3 regions of the Azohydromonas lata genome follow, and region 1 is predicted to be linked to each of the others. Evidence: predicted binding sites of a transcription regulator. Region 1 holds the regulator's gene; each other region holds the start of a gene.
What was found. Region 1 encodes LexA, which represses DNA repair genes until DNA is damaged. Its sites were predicted from a motif close to ACTGTATNNNNATACAGT; they were not measured.
Positions count from the first base shown of each region.

Region 2: the regulator LexA is predicted to act here: its motif matches at 3,697-3,714, upstream of recA (recombinase RecA).
Region 3: the regulator LexA is predicted to act here: its motif matches at 3,152-3,169, upstream of SM757_RS23530 (DNA topoisomerase IV subunit B).

Region 1 covers NZ_JAXOJX010000042.1:38,641-43,701, reverse strand. The annotation lists gene SM757_RS22490 (putative bifunctional diguanylate cyclase/phosphodiesterase) at 1-1,645, shown strand, start outside; gene SM757_RS22485 (asparaginase) at 1,642-2,607, opposite strand; gene lexA (transcriptional repressor LexA) at 2,712-3,389, shown strand; gene SM757_RS22475 (hypothetical protein) at 3,777-4,163, shown strand; gene SM757_RS22470 (D-2-hydroxyacid dehydrogenase family protein) at 4,249-5,061, shown strand, end outside.
Region 2 covers NZ_JAXOJX010000008.1:53,354-58,414, reverse strand. The annotation lists gene rodA (rod shape-determining protein RodA) at 1-1,154, shown strand, start outside; gene SM757_RS07310 (sensor histidine kinase) at 1,286-2,830, opposite strand; gene SM757_RS07305 (response regulator) at 2,907-3,578, opposite strand; gene recA (recombinase RecA) at 3,753-4,820, shown strand; partial or broken gene SM757_RS07295 (recombination regulator RecX) at 4,850-4,957, shown strand; gene SM757_RS07290 (regulatory protein RecX) at 4,985-5,061, shown strand, end outside.
Region 3 covers NZ_JAXOJX010000046.1:8,235-13,295, forward strand. The annotation lists gene bamC (outer membrane protein assembly factor BamC) at 1-29, opposite strand, end outside; gene dapA (4-hydroxy-tetrahydrodipicolinate synthase) at 125-1,006, opposite strand; gene SM757_RS23515 (class I SAM-dependent methyltransferase) at 1,073-1,630, opposite strand; gene SM757_RS23520 (hypothetical protein) at 1,670-1,804, opposite strand; gene SM757_RS23525 (MFS transporter) at 1,817-3,016, opposite strand; gene SM757_RS23530 (DNA topoisomerase IV subunit B) at 3,199-5,061, shown strand, end outside.

The sequences.
Region 1 (5,061 bases):
ACTGCTGATGTTCCTGGAAACCTCCATGGGTGCGGCCGCGCTCATGGGCCTGCTGGGCATGGCCGGCATGGCGGTGCTGGCGCGCGTGGTGCTCAAGCCGCTGCGCGAGGTGACCATCGCCGCCGGCCACGTGGCCGCGGGCGACCTGGACCACCAGGTGCGCGTGCACAGCCGCGACGAGGTGGGCCTGCTGGCCCAGGCCTTCAACCGGATGACGGCGCAACTGCGCGAGGCGCGCGACACGCTGGAGGGCCGCGTGGCCGAGCGCACCCGCATGCTGGAGGAAGCCTCGGCCGAGGCCTACCGGCTGGCCAAGCACGACGCCCTCACCGGGCTGCCCAACCGCGTGCTGCTGCGCGAGCGGCTGGACCTCGCCATCGCCACCGCGCGCGAGCACGGCCACAGCGTGGCCCTCTTCTTCGTGGACGTGGACCACTTCAAGGCCGTCAACGACTCGCTGGGCCACGAAAGCGGCGACCTGGTGCTCAAGGCTATCGCGCAGCGCCTCACCGCCCTGGTGGCCCACCACGGCTTTGCCGCGCGGCTGGCCGGCGACGAGTTCGTCCTGGTGCGCGAGGCGCTGCCCGCCGACGAGGGCCGCACCCTGGCGCATGCGCTGGCGCAGCGCGTGCTCGAAGTCGTGAGCGAGCCCATCGCCGTCCCCGGCCAGGAGGTGCGCATGGGCTCCAGCGTGGGCGTGGCCCTCTACCCCGGCGACGCGCAGGACCCCACCACGCTGCTGCGCGCGGCCGACATGGCCATGTACGCGGCCAAGGGCGGCGGCCGCATGGGCGTGCAGCTCTTCAGCGCCGACATGGAAGCCCCCGTGCTGGAGCGGCTGCACCTGGAAACCGACCTGCGCCGCGCGCTGGCCGAGGGCGAGCTCATGCTGTGGTACCAGCCGCAATGGAGCATGGACGGCCGCCGCCTGGTGGGCGCCGAGGCGCTGCTGCGCTGGAACCATCCGCACCGCGGGCTGGTGCCGCCAGGGCAGTTCATCCCCGTGGCCGAGGCCAGCGGCCTCATCCGCGAGATAGGCGCCTGGGTGCTGGACCAGGCCACGCGCGACGCCCAGGCGTGGAACGCCGCCAACGCCGCGCAGGGCGCCGCGCCGCTGCGCGTGGCCGTCAACGTCTCGGCCAGCCAGCTCAACCGCTCGGACATCGTGGAAACGGTGGCCGCCGCGCTGGCCGCGCACCGCCTGCCGCCGCACCTGCTGGAGCTGGAGCTCACCGAGTCCGGCATCGTCGAGAACCCCGAGCACGGCCTGCAGGTGCTGCTGCGGCTGCAGGCGCTGGGCGTGCGCCTGGCCATAGACGACTTCGGCACGGGCTTCTCCAGCCTGTCCTACCTTACCCGGCTACCGGTGCACAGCCTCAAGATCGACCGCTCCTTCGTCGCCGGGCTGCCCGCCGCGCAAAGCGACCTGGCCGTGGTGCAGGCCATCTGCGCCATGGCGCGCAAGCTGGGCCTGCAGGTGGTGGCCGAGGGCGTGGAAACCCAGGCGCAGCTGCAGACGCTCAAGCACACGGGCTGCGACATGGTCCAGGGCTTCCTGTTCGCCAAGCCCATGCCGGCCCACGAGTTCCGCCAGCGCTGCGTGGCACAGCCGGCCACGGCGCACCCGCTGCTCAGCGGGTCTTAAGCGGCCCCATCCGGCCCTGCCGCCGCCGCGCGCCGCGCCAGCAGTTGCAGCAGCAACTCGATGCGCGCGGCCACCGGCGTGAGCGTGCCGGCCGTCTCGAAGCGCTGCCCCGGCTGCGCGATGACGCCGCCGTGCGCGCAGCGGCTGGCCACCAGCACCGGCACGCCCCGGGCCGCCGCTTCCTCCAGCGCGGCCAGCAGCGCCGCGTGCAGCGTGCCGTTGCCGGTGGCGGCCACGGCCAGGCCGTCCGTGCCCGCGGCCAGCAGCGCGCGCACGACGCGCCCGTCCGCGCCGCCGTGCGACATCACCACGTCCACGCGCGGCCAGTGCGCCACGGGCGCGCTCACGGCGGCCAGCCCAAGCGCCTCGCCCGCGGGCCAGTCGCGCAGGCGGCGCAGCCGGCCGGCCTCCACGAAGCCCAGCGCGCCGGCGTCGCCGCAGGACAGCGTGTCCAGCCGGTAGCTGTGCTGCTTGCGCACCTCGGCCGCGCCATGCACGCCGCCGCCCATGGTCACCAGCACGCCGCGCGCGCCCGGCGTGGCGGCCAGGGTCAAGGCGTCCACCAGGTTTTGCGGGCCGTCGGCCATGAGCGCCGTGGCCGGGCGCATGGCGCCGGTGAACACCACCGGCTTGTCGCGCGGCGCCAGCACGCGGTGCAGGAAGTAGGCGGCCTCCTCCATCGTGTCCGTGCCGTGCGTGACGATGACGCCGGCCACCTCGGGGCGCGCCAGGTGGTGGCTCGCGCGCTGCGCCAGCGCCTGCCACAGCGCGTGCGTGGCGTCCTTGCTGTCGAGCTGCGCGAGCTGTTCGGCCTCCACCGGCCAGTCCTTCAAGGCCGGCACCCCGGCCAGCAGCGTCTGGATGCCCAGTTGGGCGGCCTGGTAGCCCAGGTGGTCGTCGGCGGCCGCGGCGGTACCCGCGATGGTGCCGCCGGTGCCGAGAACGACGAATCGGCTTTGCATGCGCTCACTCCATGGATGAAAATACAGGTATGGATTCCGACAGCCGCCCCCGTGCACGGCCGCGCGCCGCGCCCCGCAGTACACCCACCAGCCCAGCAAGCGCCATGAACACAGCCCTCACGCCACGCCAGCAGCAGGTGTTCGACCTGGTCCAGGAGGCCATCGAGCGCACCGGCGCGCCGCCCACCCGTGCCGAGATCGCGGCGCAGCTGGGTTTCCGTTCGGCCAACGCGGCCGAGGAGCACCTTCAGGCGCTGGCGCGCAAGGGCGCCATCGAGCTCGTGGGCGGCACCTCGCGCGGCATCCGGCTGAAGTCTGACACGCTGCGCGCCCTGCGCGCCGCGCGCGCGGACGACGCCATGGCCCCGGCCGCCCTCCTGGCCGCCGCCGCGCTGTCGCTCCCGCTGGTGGGCCGCGTCGCAGCCGGCAGCCCCATCCTGGCGCAGGAGCACATCGACCAGCACTACCAGGTCAGCCCGGCCCTCTTTCCCACCAAGCCGGACTACCTGCTGCGCGTGCGCGGCATGAGCATGCGCGACGCGGGCATCCTGGACGGCGACCTGCTGGCCGTGCAGCGCAGCGACGACGCGCGCAACGGCCAGATCGTCGTGGCCCGCCTGGGCGACGAGGTCACCGTCAAGCGCTTCCAGCGCACCCGCGCCGGCATAGAGCTGTTGCCCGAGAACCCGGAGTTCCAGCCCATCCACGTGGCGCCGGGCAGCGCGGACTTCGCGCTCGAAGGCGTGGCCGTGGGCCTGATCCGCAACTCGCCCCTGCTGTGACGGCGGCGGCACGGCGCCTCGCTCCCTGCCGCTCATGCCCGCGAAAGCGGGCATCCACGAACACCGAAGTCTCGCCTTCGAACTGCATCGTCCAAAGCCGGCGTCGGCGCACCAACATCCCGGCCGGCGTGGATGCCCGCCTTCGCGGGCATGACGGATGAAGGTGCGCGGTGCCCTGGCCACAGGGGCTAACGGGGCGATACCGTTCGCCCCAAGCAGCACCCTGCTTTCACTTGCCACCATTGCCCGCAGCGCTTACCGCTCGGCCACATTCCCGAGCATTGGCAAACGGCCCGTTACGTTTGAATAGCGACTGTCAAGCGGCTTATTTCACGGCTTAGGCCGGCGGCCACGTCCGGACAATGCGGAGCTTGAGACCCCGCTGCCATGAAGCTCTTCCGCCGATCCAGCCGCCGCACCGAATGCTGCCCTCCCGGGCCGGCGAGCTTCGGCACCTTTGACAGCCGCTGGCACTACCGCTGGCACTACTTCACCCGCTGGCTGCGTCCAAGCGTGGACGCCGTGCCGGAAGAGGCCCGCCAGGCCTTCGAGTTGGCCCTGCACGGCCTGCCCGGCGACGAGGCCGAGAAGCTGCGCGTGCGCGTGCGCAGCGCCCCGGGGCTGCGCGAGCTGTGGCACCTGCGCTCGGCGGTGTTCGGCCTGGTGGCGCGCCACGGCAGCCAGTCCGAGGCACAGCGCCGCATGGCCGCGCTGGACCGGCTTTTCACGACCCGGCTGCGCGCCGGCGGGCAAGCCCGGGCCAAGCGCGTCTGAAGCAACTGAAACGCTTGCGCCAACAGGTTCACGCCCGCCCAACGGGACGCTGCCTGATCCAGGGCAGGCAGAATCCGGCCTGCCCATGAACATCATCATCCTCGACGACTACCAGGACGCGGTGCGCAAGCTGCGCTGCGCCAGCAAGCTCGAACACCTCAATGCCAAGGTGTTCACCAACACCGTCAAGGGCATAGGCCAGCTGTCGGTACGGCTGCGCGACGCCGAGGTGCTGGTGCTCATACGCGAGCGCACGCAGTTTTCGCGCGCGCTGCTGGAGAAGCTGCCCAAGCTCAAGCTCATTGCGCAGACCGGCCGCGTAGGCTCGCACATCGACGTGGAGACCTGCACGCGGCTGGGCATCGCCGTGGCCGAGGGCGTGGGCTCGCCCGTGGCGCCGGCCGAGCTGACGTGGGCGCTCATCATGGCCGCCATGCGGCGGCTGCCGCAGTACATCAGCAACCTGAAGCACGGCGCCTGGCAGCAGTCCGGGCTCAAGGCCGCGTCCATGCCGCCCAACTTCGGATTGGGCATGGTGCTGCGCGGCAAGACGCTGGGCATCTGGGGTTACGGAAAAATCGGCCAGATCGTGGCCGGCTACGCGCGCGCCTTCGGCATGCAGGTGGTGGTGTGGGGCCGCGAGCCCTCGCTGATCCGCGCCCGCGCCGACGGCCATGCCACCGCGCTGAGCAAGGAAAGCTTCTTCGAGGGCTGCGACGTGCTCAGCGTGCACCTGCGCCTGAACGACGAGACGCGCGGCATCGTGACGCTGGAAGACCTCGCGCGCATGAAGCCCACGTCGCTGTTCGTCAACACCTCGCGCGCCGAGCTGCTGGAGGAGAACGCGCTGGTCTCCGCGCTCAACAAGGGCCATCCCGGCATGGCTGCGGTGGACGTG
Region 2 (5,061 bases), on a different contig from region 1:
GCGCTGCAATTCTGGAGAAACCCACCCTGTGGCAGCGGCTGCGGCCGGTGCTCTCGGGGTTCGACCTGCTGCTCATGTTGGGCGTGCTGGCGCTGGCCGCGGGCGGCCTGGTGACCATGTACTCCGCCGGCTACGACCACGGCACGCGCTTCGTGGACCATGGCCGCAACATGCTGTTGGGCGTGGCCATCCTGTTCCTGGTGGCGCAGGTGCCGCCGCAGCGGCTGATGCAGTTGGCCGTGCCGCTGTACGGCCTGGGCGTGGCGCTGCTGGTGGCCACGCTGCTGTTCGGCATCACCAAGAAGGGCGCCACGCGCTGGCTCAACGTGGGCGTGGTGATCCAGCCCAGCGAGATCCTGAAGATCGCCACGCCGCTGATGGTGGCGTGGTGGTTCCACCGCCGCGAGGGGCAGGCGCGGCGCAGCGACTTCTTCATCGCCTTCGGCCTGGTGCTGCTGCCCTTCGCGCTGGTGGCCAAGCAGCCGGACCTGGGCACGGCGCTGCTGATCTTCTCGTCCGGCCTGTACGTGATCTTCTTCGCCGGGCTGCCCTGGCGGCTGATCCTGCCGGTGTTCATCGCCGGCGCCATAGGCATTGGGGCGCTCATCGCCAGCGAGGACCAGATCTGCCAGCCCGGCGTGGACTGGCCGCTGCTGCACGACTACCAGCAGCACCGCATCTGCACGCTGCTGGACCCGAGCAAGGATCCGCTGGGCAAGGGTTTCCACACCATCCAGGGCATGATCGCCATCGGCTCCGGCGGCATGAGCGGCAAGGGCTTCATGAAGGGCACGCAGACGCACCTGGAGTTCATTCCCGAGCGCACCACGGACTTCGTCTTCGCCGCCTTCTCCGAGGAGTTCGGCCTGGCCGGCACGCTGAGCCTGCTGCTGGGCTTCACCTTCCTGATCGTGCGCGGCCTGCTGATCGCGGCGGAGGCGCCGACAACGTTCGCGCGCTTCCTGGCCGGCGCCATCTCCATGAGCTTCTTCACCTACGCCTTCGTGAACATGGGCATGGTCAGCGGCATCCTGCCCGTGGTGGGCGTGCCGCTGCCCTTCATCAGCTACGGCGGCACGGCCATGGTCACGCTTGGGCTGAGCCTGGGGATGCTGATGTCGATCGCGCGCAGCCGGCGGCTGATGCAGTCTTGAGCAGCGGGCGGGCCGGTGCGCCGGCTCGCGATCGTTCAGTTTTTTGTACTTGAGGCCCCCATTGAATGGGCCTCATCGTTCAGATTTCTGAACGACGAGGCCGTGGGGCGCGCCGCAGCCTGCGCCTCACCTCATCCCGCCGCCCCCGCATCCGGCCGCGGCTCGCCGGGCGCGGGCAGGGCGGGCAGGGCGTCATCCGGTGTTGCCTCCTGCGGCGGCAATTTGAAACGCACGCTCACGCGCGTGCCGGGCATGGCGTGGGTGGCACGGTCGTAGGTGTCGTCCAGGGTGATCTCGGCGTTGTGGCGCTGCGCGATCTCGCGAACGATGGCCAGGCCCAGGCCGCTGCCGTCCACGTTGGTGCCCAGCGCGCGGTAGAAGGGCTGGAACACCAGCTCGCGCTCCGCCGGGGCGATGCCGGGGCCGGAGTCCTCCACCTGCAGCAGCAGCACGGGCTGCTCGGGGCCGGAGGCCGGGTCCAGGCACACGCGCACCGTCACCGTGCCGTCCGCGGGCGTGTACTGCAGCGCGTTGTCCACCAGGTTGCGCACCAGCTCGCCCACCAGCACGGGCTGGCCGGCGAGCGGCGGCAGCGACTCGCCCTCGTCCGGGCCCTCGTAGCCCAGGTCTATGCGCTTGTCCATGGCCTTGGGCACGAGGTCGTGCACGGCCTCGGTGGCCAGCCGCGCCAGGTCGAAGGACTGCACGCGGCGCGACTGCTCGTCGTCCTCGGCGCGGGCCATGGACAGCAACTGGTTGACCATGTGCGCCGCGCGCTGGCTGGACAGGGCGATCTGCTGCAGCGAGCGCTTCACGGCCTGCGGCTCGCTGCCGGCGTCGATTTCGCGCTGGGCCAGCTCGGCCTGCATGCGCAGCCCGGCCAGCGGCGTCTTGAGCTGGTGCGCGGCGTCGGCCAGGAAGTGCTTTTGCGACTTCATGGACGTGTCCAGCCGCTGCAGCAGGTCGTTGATGGCGCGCACCAGCGGCGTGACCTCCTCGGGGGCGTCGCGCTCGTCGATGGGGCTCAAGTCCTGGCTCTCGCGCTGGCGGATGCGGCGCTGCAGGTCGTTCAGGGGCGCCAGGCCGCGCGCCAGGGCCAGCCACACCAGCAGCACCGCCACGGGCAGGATCACGAACTGCGGCAGGATCACGCCCTTGATGATCTCGGTGGCCAGGCGGGAGCGGCGGTCCAGCGTCTCGGCCACCTGCACCAGGGGTGGCTCCTCGTCCAGGGCCAGCGGCATGGCCAGGCGTACGGAGGCCACGCGCACGGGCTCGTCCTGCATCTGGTCGTCGCGGAAACGCAGCTCGCCCGCGGGCGCCGGGTCGCCGGTGGGCGGGGGCAGCTCGCGGTCGCCGGCCACCAGCTCGCCGTGCGTGCCCAGCACCTGGAAGTAGAACTGGCCCGTGTCGTCGGCGCGCAGCGTGTCGCCCAGCGTCTCCACGATGCGCTCGGGCGCCAGCACCGCGCGCCCGGCCTCGCTTTCCACCACCACGCGCCGCGCCAGGGTGCGGGCCATCTCGCCCAGGTCGCGGTCGTAGGGGCGGTGGGCGATGCCCTGCGCCACCAGGTAGGTGATGCTCACGCTCATGGGCCACAGCAGCAGCAGCGGCGCGAGCATCCAGTCCAGGATCTCGCCGAAGAGGGAGCGTTGTTCGCGGGAGGAGGAAAACATCGTCGCGGGCGCCGCAGTCAGGTTGGGCGCCGCGACGGCTGCGCGGCGGCGCGGGAAGCCGGTGGTGGGCCGGGGATCAGCCGGAGATCTTCTCCAGGCAGTAGCCCAGGCCGCGCACGGTGGCGATGCGGATGGGGCCCTGCTCGATCTTCTTGCGCAGGCGGTGGATGTAGACCTCGATGGCGTTGTTGCTCACCTCTTCGCCCCATTCGCACAGGCGCTCGACGAGCTGGTCCTTGCTCACCAGGCGCCCGGCGCGCTGCAGCAGCACCTCCAGCAGCGAGAGCTCGCGGGCGGAGAGATCGATCATCTGGTCGTTGATGTAGGCCACGCGGCCCGTGGCGTCGAAGGACAGCGGCCCGTGCTTGATGACGTTGGAGGCCGTGCCCAGGCCGCGGCGCGTGAGGGCGCGCACGCGCGCCTCCAGCTCGGCCAGCGCGAAGGGCTTGGCCATGTAGTCGTCCGCGCCCAGATCCAGCCCCTTGACGCGCTGCTCAATGCCGTCGGCAGCCGTCAGAATGAGCACCGGTACCGCGGAGCCGCGCGCACGCAGCTTGCGCAGCACCTCGAAGCCGTGGAGCTTGGGCAGGCCCAGGTCCAGGATGAGCAGGTCGAACTCGTGGGAGGACAGCGCGGCGTCGGCCTCGGTCCCGCTGCTGACTTGGTCCACCGCGTAGCCGCTGTTGCGCAGCGAGCGCAGCAGGCCGTCAGCCAGCACCTGGTCGTCTTCGGCAATCAGGATGCGCATCGCCGGGTCTCCTTGATATTCATGGCGCGAGAAGCACTACCGCCCTTGCATCGGACGGCGCAAGCTCCATTTTAGGGAGTCGGCGCCGTCCGTCCCCACAACGCAATGCCCCTTCATCACTGTATAGACATACAGTTCTGAGATAAAATCATGGCCACGAAATCGGAGAAAGCAATGGACGCACCTGTGAAGGCACTCAACACCGAAAAAGCCAAGGCCCTGCAGGCGGCGCTGGCCCAGATCGAAAAGCAGTTCGGCAAGGGCTCGATCATGCGGTTGGGCGAGGGCGAGGCGATCGAGGACATCCAGGTCGTCTCCACCGGCTCGCTGGGCCTGGACATCGCGCTGGGGGTGGGCGGTCTGCCGCGTGGCCGCGTGATTGAGATCTACGGCCCGGAATCGTCGGGCAAGACGACGCTGACGCTGCAGGTCATCGCCGAGATGCAGAAGCAAAACGGCGTGTGCGCCTTCATCGACGCCGAGCATGCGCTGGACGTGCAGTACGCGCAGAAGCTGGGCGTGAATCCGCACGAGCTGCTCATCAGCCAGCCCGATACCGGCGAGCAGGCGCTGGAAATCACCGACGCGCTGGTGCGGTCGGGTTCGGTGGACCTCATCGTCATCGACTCGGTAGCCGCGCTCACGCCCAAGGCTGAAATCGAAGGCGAGATGGGCGACTCCCTGCCCGGCCTGCAGGCCCGCCTGATGAGCCAGGCGCTGCGCAAGCTCACCGCCACGATCAAGAAGACCAACTGCATGGTCATCTTCATCAACCAGATCCGCATGAAGATCGGCGTGATGTTCGGCAACCCCGAAACCACCACCGGCGGCAATGCGCTCAAGTTCTACGCCTCGGTGCGCCTGGACATCCGCCGCATCGGCAGCATCAAGAAGGGCGAGGAGGTCATCGGCAACGAGACCAAGGTCAAGGTGGTGAAGAACAAGGTCAGCCCGCCGTTCAAGACGGCCGAGTTCGACATCCTCTACGGCGAGGGCATCAGCCGCGAGGGCGAGATCATCGACATGGGCGTGGCCGCCAAGATCGTGGACAAGTCCGGCGCCTGGTACGCCTACCAGGGCGAGAAGATCGGCCAGGGCAAGGACAACGCCCGCGAATTCCTGCGCGAGAACACCGACGTGGCGCTGGAAATCGAGAACAAGGTGCGCGAAGCCATGGGCATCCCGCTACTGCCGGTGCCTGCCGCCGGTGCTGACGGCGCCAAGGCCGCCGCTGCCGAGTAAATGCCCACAGCCGGGCCGCGGGTGGCGGCATGAAGCAGTCGCTGTCGCTCAAGGCCCGCGCGCTGGCCATGCTGGCGCGGCGCGAGCACAGCCGCAGCGAGCTGCGCCGCAAGCTGCTGCCCCATGCCCGCGCCGCGGCGCTGGAAAAAGCCGCCGGGGCGGCCGTGACGCCCCGCAACCCTGACGATTTGCACCGCTTGCCCGGCCCGGCGCCTGCCCGGCCGGGCATTTTTTCGTCCAG
Region 3 (5,061 bases), on a different contig from region 1:
AGCGCGGACGGGACGACGAGACGGTTCATTTCAGGCATCGCGAAAAGCCGCCGCCGCGCGGCGGACGGAAGGTCTGGAGGGCGAGAGCGGCGCAGCCGGCGTTGTAGCCGGCTGCCGGGTCGGCTCAGAGCAGGCCGCTGTCGCGCAGGGCCTGTTCCACCAGCGGCTGCGCCGCCTCGGACAGGCCGGTGAGCGGCAGCCGCAGCGCCGGGCCGCAACGGCCCATGCGCGCCAGCGCCCACTTCACGGGAATCGGGTTGGGCTCCACGAAGAGCTGCTTGTGCAGCGGCAGCAGTTGCATGTGCAGCTCCACGGCGCGCTTGGCGTCGCCCGCGATGGCGGCCTTGCACAGCTCGGCCATGGCGCGCGGGGCCACGTTGGCCGTGACGCTGATGTTGCCGTGGCCGCCGGCCAGCATGAGGGCGAAGGCGGTGGGGTCGTCGCCGGAGTAGATGCCAAAGCCCTGCGGCGCCTGCTTGATCAGCCACGTGGCGCGGTCGATGTTGCCGGTGGCTTCCTTGACGCCGATGATGCCGGGCACCTGCGCCAGGCGCAGCACGGTGTCGTGCGCCATATCGGCCACGGTGCGGCCGGGCACGTTGTAGAGCACCACGGGGATGTCCACGGCCTCGGCGATGGCGCGGAAGTGGCGGTAGATGCCTTCCTGCGTGGGCTTGTTGTAGTAGGGAACGACCTGCAGCGTGCAGTCGGCGCCGACCTTGCGGGCGAACTCCGACAGCTCAATGGCTTCGCGCGTGGAGTTGGCGCCGGCGCCGGCCATGATGGGCACGCGGCCCGCGGCCTGCTCGACGGCCACGCGGATGATCTCGCAGTGCTCCTCCACCGACACCGTGGGCGATTCGCCCGTGGTGCCCACGACGCCTATGCAGTCGGTGCCTTCGGCGATGTGCCAGTCGATCAGGCTGCGCAGCGCGGCGTAGTCCACGCTGCCGTCTTCGTGCATGGGCGTGACCAGTGCAACGATGCTTCCGGTGATGGGTTTCATGGGAGAGAAGCTTCCTTTAATCGCGAGATTCTATCCGGCCCGTTTCGGCAGCCCGCCGGGCCGGGTCTACAGAAGGCGGCGCGCCGGTGCGGCGTCCGGCGCGGGTGGGGCTTCGCGCACGGCGGCAATGCGCTGCACGAAGCGCGCGGGCTCCTGCAGGAAGCCGTCTTCGAACGCCACCACGCGCAGGCCCCGCGCCACGTCGAGCAACTCGCCCGGGCGCAAGAGGAAATCCGGGCTGCGCGGGCGGCCCACCGTCTCGTTGCCCGCGGCGAAGGTTTCATAGAGCAGCACGCCGCCGTCTTGCAGGCTCTCCAGCAGCCGCGGCAACAGCGGGCGCCACAGGTAGTTCGTGACCACCACGGCGCCGAAGCGCTTGCCCGGCAGCGGCCAGGGGCCGTTTTCGATGTCGGCCACCACCACGCGCGCGATGCCCCGCAGCGGCGCCACGGCCTCGGCGTCGCGGTCCAGCGCCACCACCTCGTGGCCCCGTTGCGCGAACCAGTGCACGTGGCGACCGCCGCCGCAGGCCACGTCCAGCACGCTGCAGCCTGCAGGCAGCAGCGGCGTGAAGCGGCGAATCCAGGGCGAAGCGGCGTCAGCGGGGGAGGAGCCGGAATGCATGCGCAGAACTCAGGTTGAAGCGGGGGGGGGCCGCCGGCTCTAAAAACAGCTCCAGAGCTGGTTGGCGACGCTGAACACCATGGACGGGCGCAGGTAGGCCAGGAACACCAGGGCCAGCACCAGCGCGGCCACGGCCCAGCCGAGCAAGCGCCTGGTGCGAAAGCGCGGTGCCATGGCGGTGCGCAATCAGGCTGCGGAGGCCGTGGCGGGCGTTGGGCGGGCAATGGGCTGCTCGCGCACGGGCTGGTTGATCAGCGCCGCGACCACGCCCAGGGCCACCGCGATCCACCACACCACGTCGTAGCTGCCCGTGGCGTCGAAGAGCTTGCCGCCCAGCCACACGCCCAGGAACGAGCCCACCTGGTGGCTCAGGAACACGAAGCCGCCCAACATGGACAGGAAGCGCACGCCGAAGATCTGCGCCACCACCGCGTTGGTCGGCGGCACCGTGGACAGCCACAGCACGCCCATGACCGAGGCGAACACGTACACGCTCATGGGCGACAGCGGCAGCGTGATGAAGGCCGTGATGGCCACCGCGCGCAGCGCGTAGATGGCCGAGAGGATGTGGCGCTTGGCCAGGCGCTGGCCCAGCGTGCCCGCGGCGTAGGTGCCGAACACGTTGAACAGGCCTATGAGCGCCAGCGCCGTGGTGGCCACCTGCGGCTCCAGCCCGCGGTCCTTGAGGTAGCTGGGCAGATGCACGCCTATGAACACCACCTGGAAGCCGCAGACGAAGTAGCCGGCGGTCAGCAACTGGAAGCTGCGCGAGCCCAGCGCCTCCTTGATCGCCGCGCCCATGCTTTGCTGCGGCGCGCCGCCCGCGGCCGGCACGGCGCGCGGCTCGCGCAGGCCGAAGGACAACGGGATGATGGCCAGCGCCGCCGCGCCCAGGATGAAGAGGGCGTTCTGCCAGCCCACCCCGCCGATGAGGCCGTTTTCCACCGGCACCATCAGGAACTGGCCGAAGGAGCCCGCCGCCGCAGCCACGCCCATGGCCCAGCTGCGCTTTTCCGGGGCCACGTGGCGGCCGATGACGCCGTAGATCACGGCGTAGGTCGTCCCCGACTGCGCCATGCCGATGAGCAGCCCCGCGCTGCCGGTGAAGGCCAGCCCCGTGGTGGACAGCCCCATGAGCACCAGGCCCAGCGCATACAGCAGCGAGCCGCCCACCAGCACGCGAAACGCCCCGAAGCGGTCGGCCAGCATGCCGGCAAAGGGCCCGGCCAGGCCCCAGGCGATGTTCTGCACCGCCAGCGCGAAGGCGAAGGTCTCGCGCGTCCAGCCCCGCTCGGTGGTCACGGGCTGCAGCCACAGGCCAAAGCCGTGGCGTATGCCCATGGACAGCGTGACGATGGCGGCGCCGCACAGCAGCACCTGAGTCATGGAGAGACGGGTCGGGGAGGAGGTTGGCGCGGGGCTCATCCCGCCACTGTAGCGACCGCGGCACGGCCGCTTGGGCCGCGGTGTTTCCATGCGCCGCTGCAGCGGCGCGGGGAGCCGTGTTTGGCCCTTACAAAAGCTGTTGAAAAACACAGCACTGCGCCTGGGGTCCTTACAATCAAGCCATGGCGACGAAAAGCACCAACTCCGCCCCCGTTTACGGCGAAAGCTCCATCCGCGTCCTGAAGGGCCTGGAGCCCGTCAAGCAGCGGCCGGGCATGTACACCCGCACCGACAACCCTCTGCACATCATCCAGGAGGTCATAGACAACGCCGCCGACGAGGCGCTGGCCGGGCATGGCCGGCGCATCGCCGTGACGCTGCATGCCGATGCCTCCGTTTCCGTGGAGGACGACGGGCGCGGCATCCCCTACGGCCTGCATCCCGAGGAGAAGGTGCCGGTGCTGGAGATCGTGTTCACCCGGCTGCACGCCGGGGGCAAGTTCGACAAAGGGGCCGGCGGCGCCTACAGCTTCTCCGGCGGCCTGCACGGCGTGGGCGTAAGCGTGACCAATGCGCTGGCGACCCGGCTGCAGGTGGAGGTCTGGCGCGAGGGCAAGGCCGCGAGCCTGGCCTTCAGCGGCGGCGACGTGATCGAGCCGCTGGCCGTGCGCAAGGCCACCGGGTCCGAGAAGAAGTCGGGCACGCGGGTGCGCGTGTGGCCGGACGCCAAGTACTTCGAAAGCTCCGAGTTGCCGCGCCAGGAGATCGTCCACCTACTGCGCAGCAAGGCCGTGCTCATGCCCGGCGTGAGCGTGACGCTGCACGTGGAAAAGAGCGGCGAGACGCTGGAGTGGCTCTACAAGGGCGGCCTGCGCGACTACCTGCAGCAAAGCCTGAGCGCCGACGCGCTCATCCCGCTGTTCGAGGGCGAGCGCTACGCCACGCCGGCCGAGACCGAAAACTTCGCCGAGGGCGAGGGCGCGGCCTGGTGCGTCGCGTTCACGGAAGAGGGCGGCACGCTGCGCGAGAGCTACGTCAACCTCATCCCCACGGTGGCCGGCGGCACGCACGAGGCGGGCTTGAAGGACGGCCTCTTCACGGCAGTCAAGGGCTTCGTGGAACTGCACGGGCTGCTGCCCAAGGGCGTGAAGCTCATGCCCGACGACGTGTTCTCGCGCGCGAGCTTCGTGCTGTCGGCCAAGGTGCTGGACCCGCAGTTCCAGGGCCAGACCAAGGAGCGGCTGAACTCGCGCGACGCGCTGCGGCTGGTGTCGGCCTTCGTCCGTCCCGCGCTGGAGCTGTGGCTGCACCAGCACGTGGAACACGGCAAGAAGCTGGCGGAGCTGGTGATCAAGCAGGCCCAGACACGCCAGCGCGCGGCGCAAAAGGTCGAGAAGAAGAAGGGCTCCGGCGTGGCCGTGCTGCCGGGCAAGCTCACCGACTGCGAAAGCCGCGACATCGCGCTCAATGAGCTTTTCCTGGTGGAAGGCGACAGCGCCGGCGGCAGCGCCAAGATGGGCCGCGACAAGGAGACGCAGGCCATCCTGCCGCTGCGCGGCAAGGTGCTCAACGCCTGGGAGGTCGAGCGCGACCTGCTGTTCAAGAACAACGAGATCCACGACATCGCCGTGGCCGTGGGCGTGGACCCGCACGGGCCCAACGACCAGCCCGACCTCTCGGGGCTGCGCTACGGCAAGGTGTGCATCCTGTCGGACGCGGACGTGGACGGCTCGCACATCCAGGTGCTGCTGCTCACGCTCTTCTTCCGCCACTTTCCCAAGCTCATCGAAGCGGGTCACGTGTTCGTGGCCAAGCCGCCCCTCTTCCGCATCGACGCCCCGGCGCGCGGCAAGAAGCCCGCGGCCAAGCTCTACGCGCTGGACGAGGGCGAGCTCGAAGCCATGCTGGACAAGCTGCGCAAGGAAGGCGCGCGCGAGGGCAGCTGGACCATCAGCCGCTTCAAGGGCCTGGGCGAGATGAATGCCGAGCAGTTGTGGGACACCACGCTCAACCCAGATACCCGGCGGCTGCTGTCCGTGGCTTTC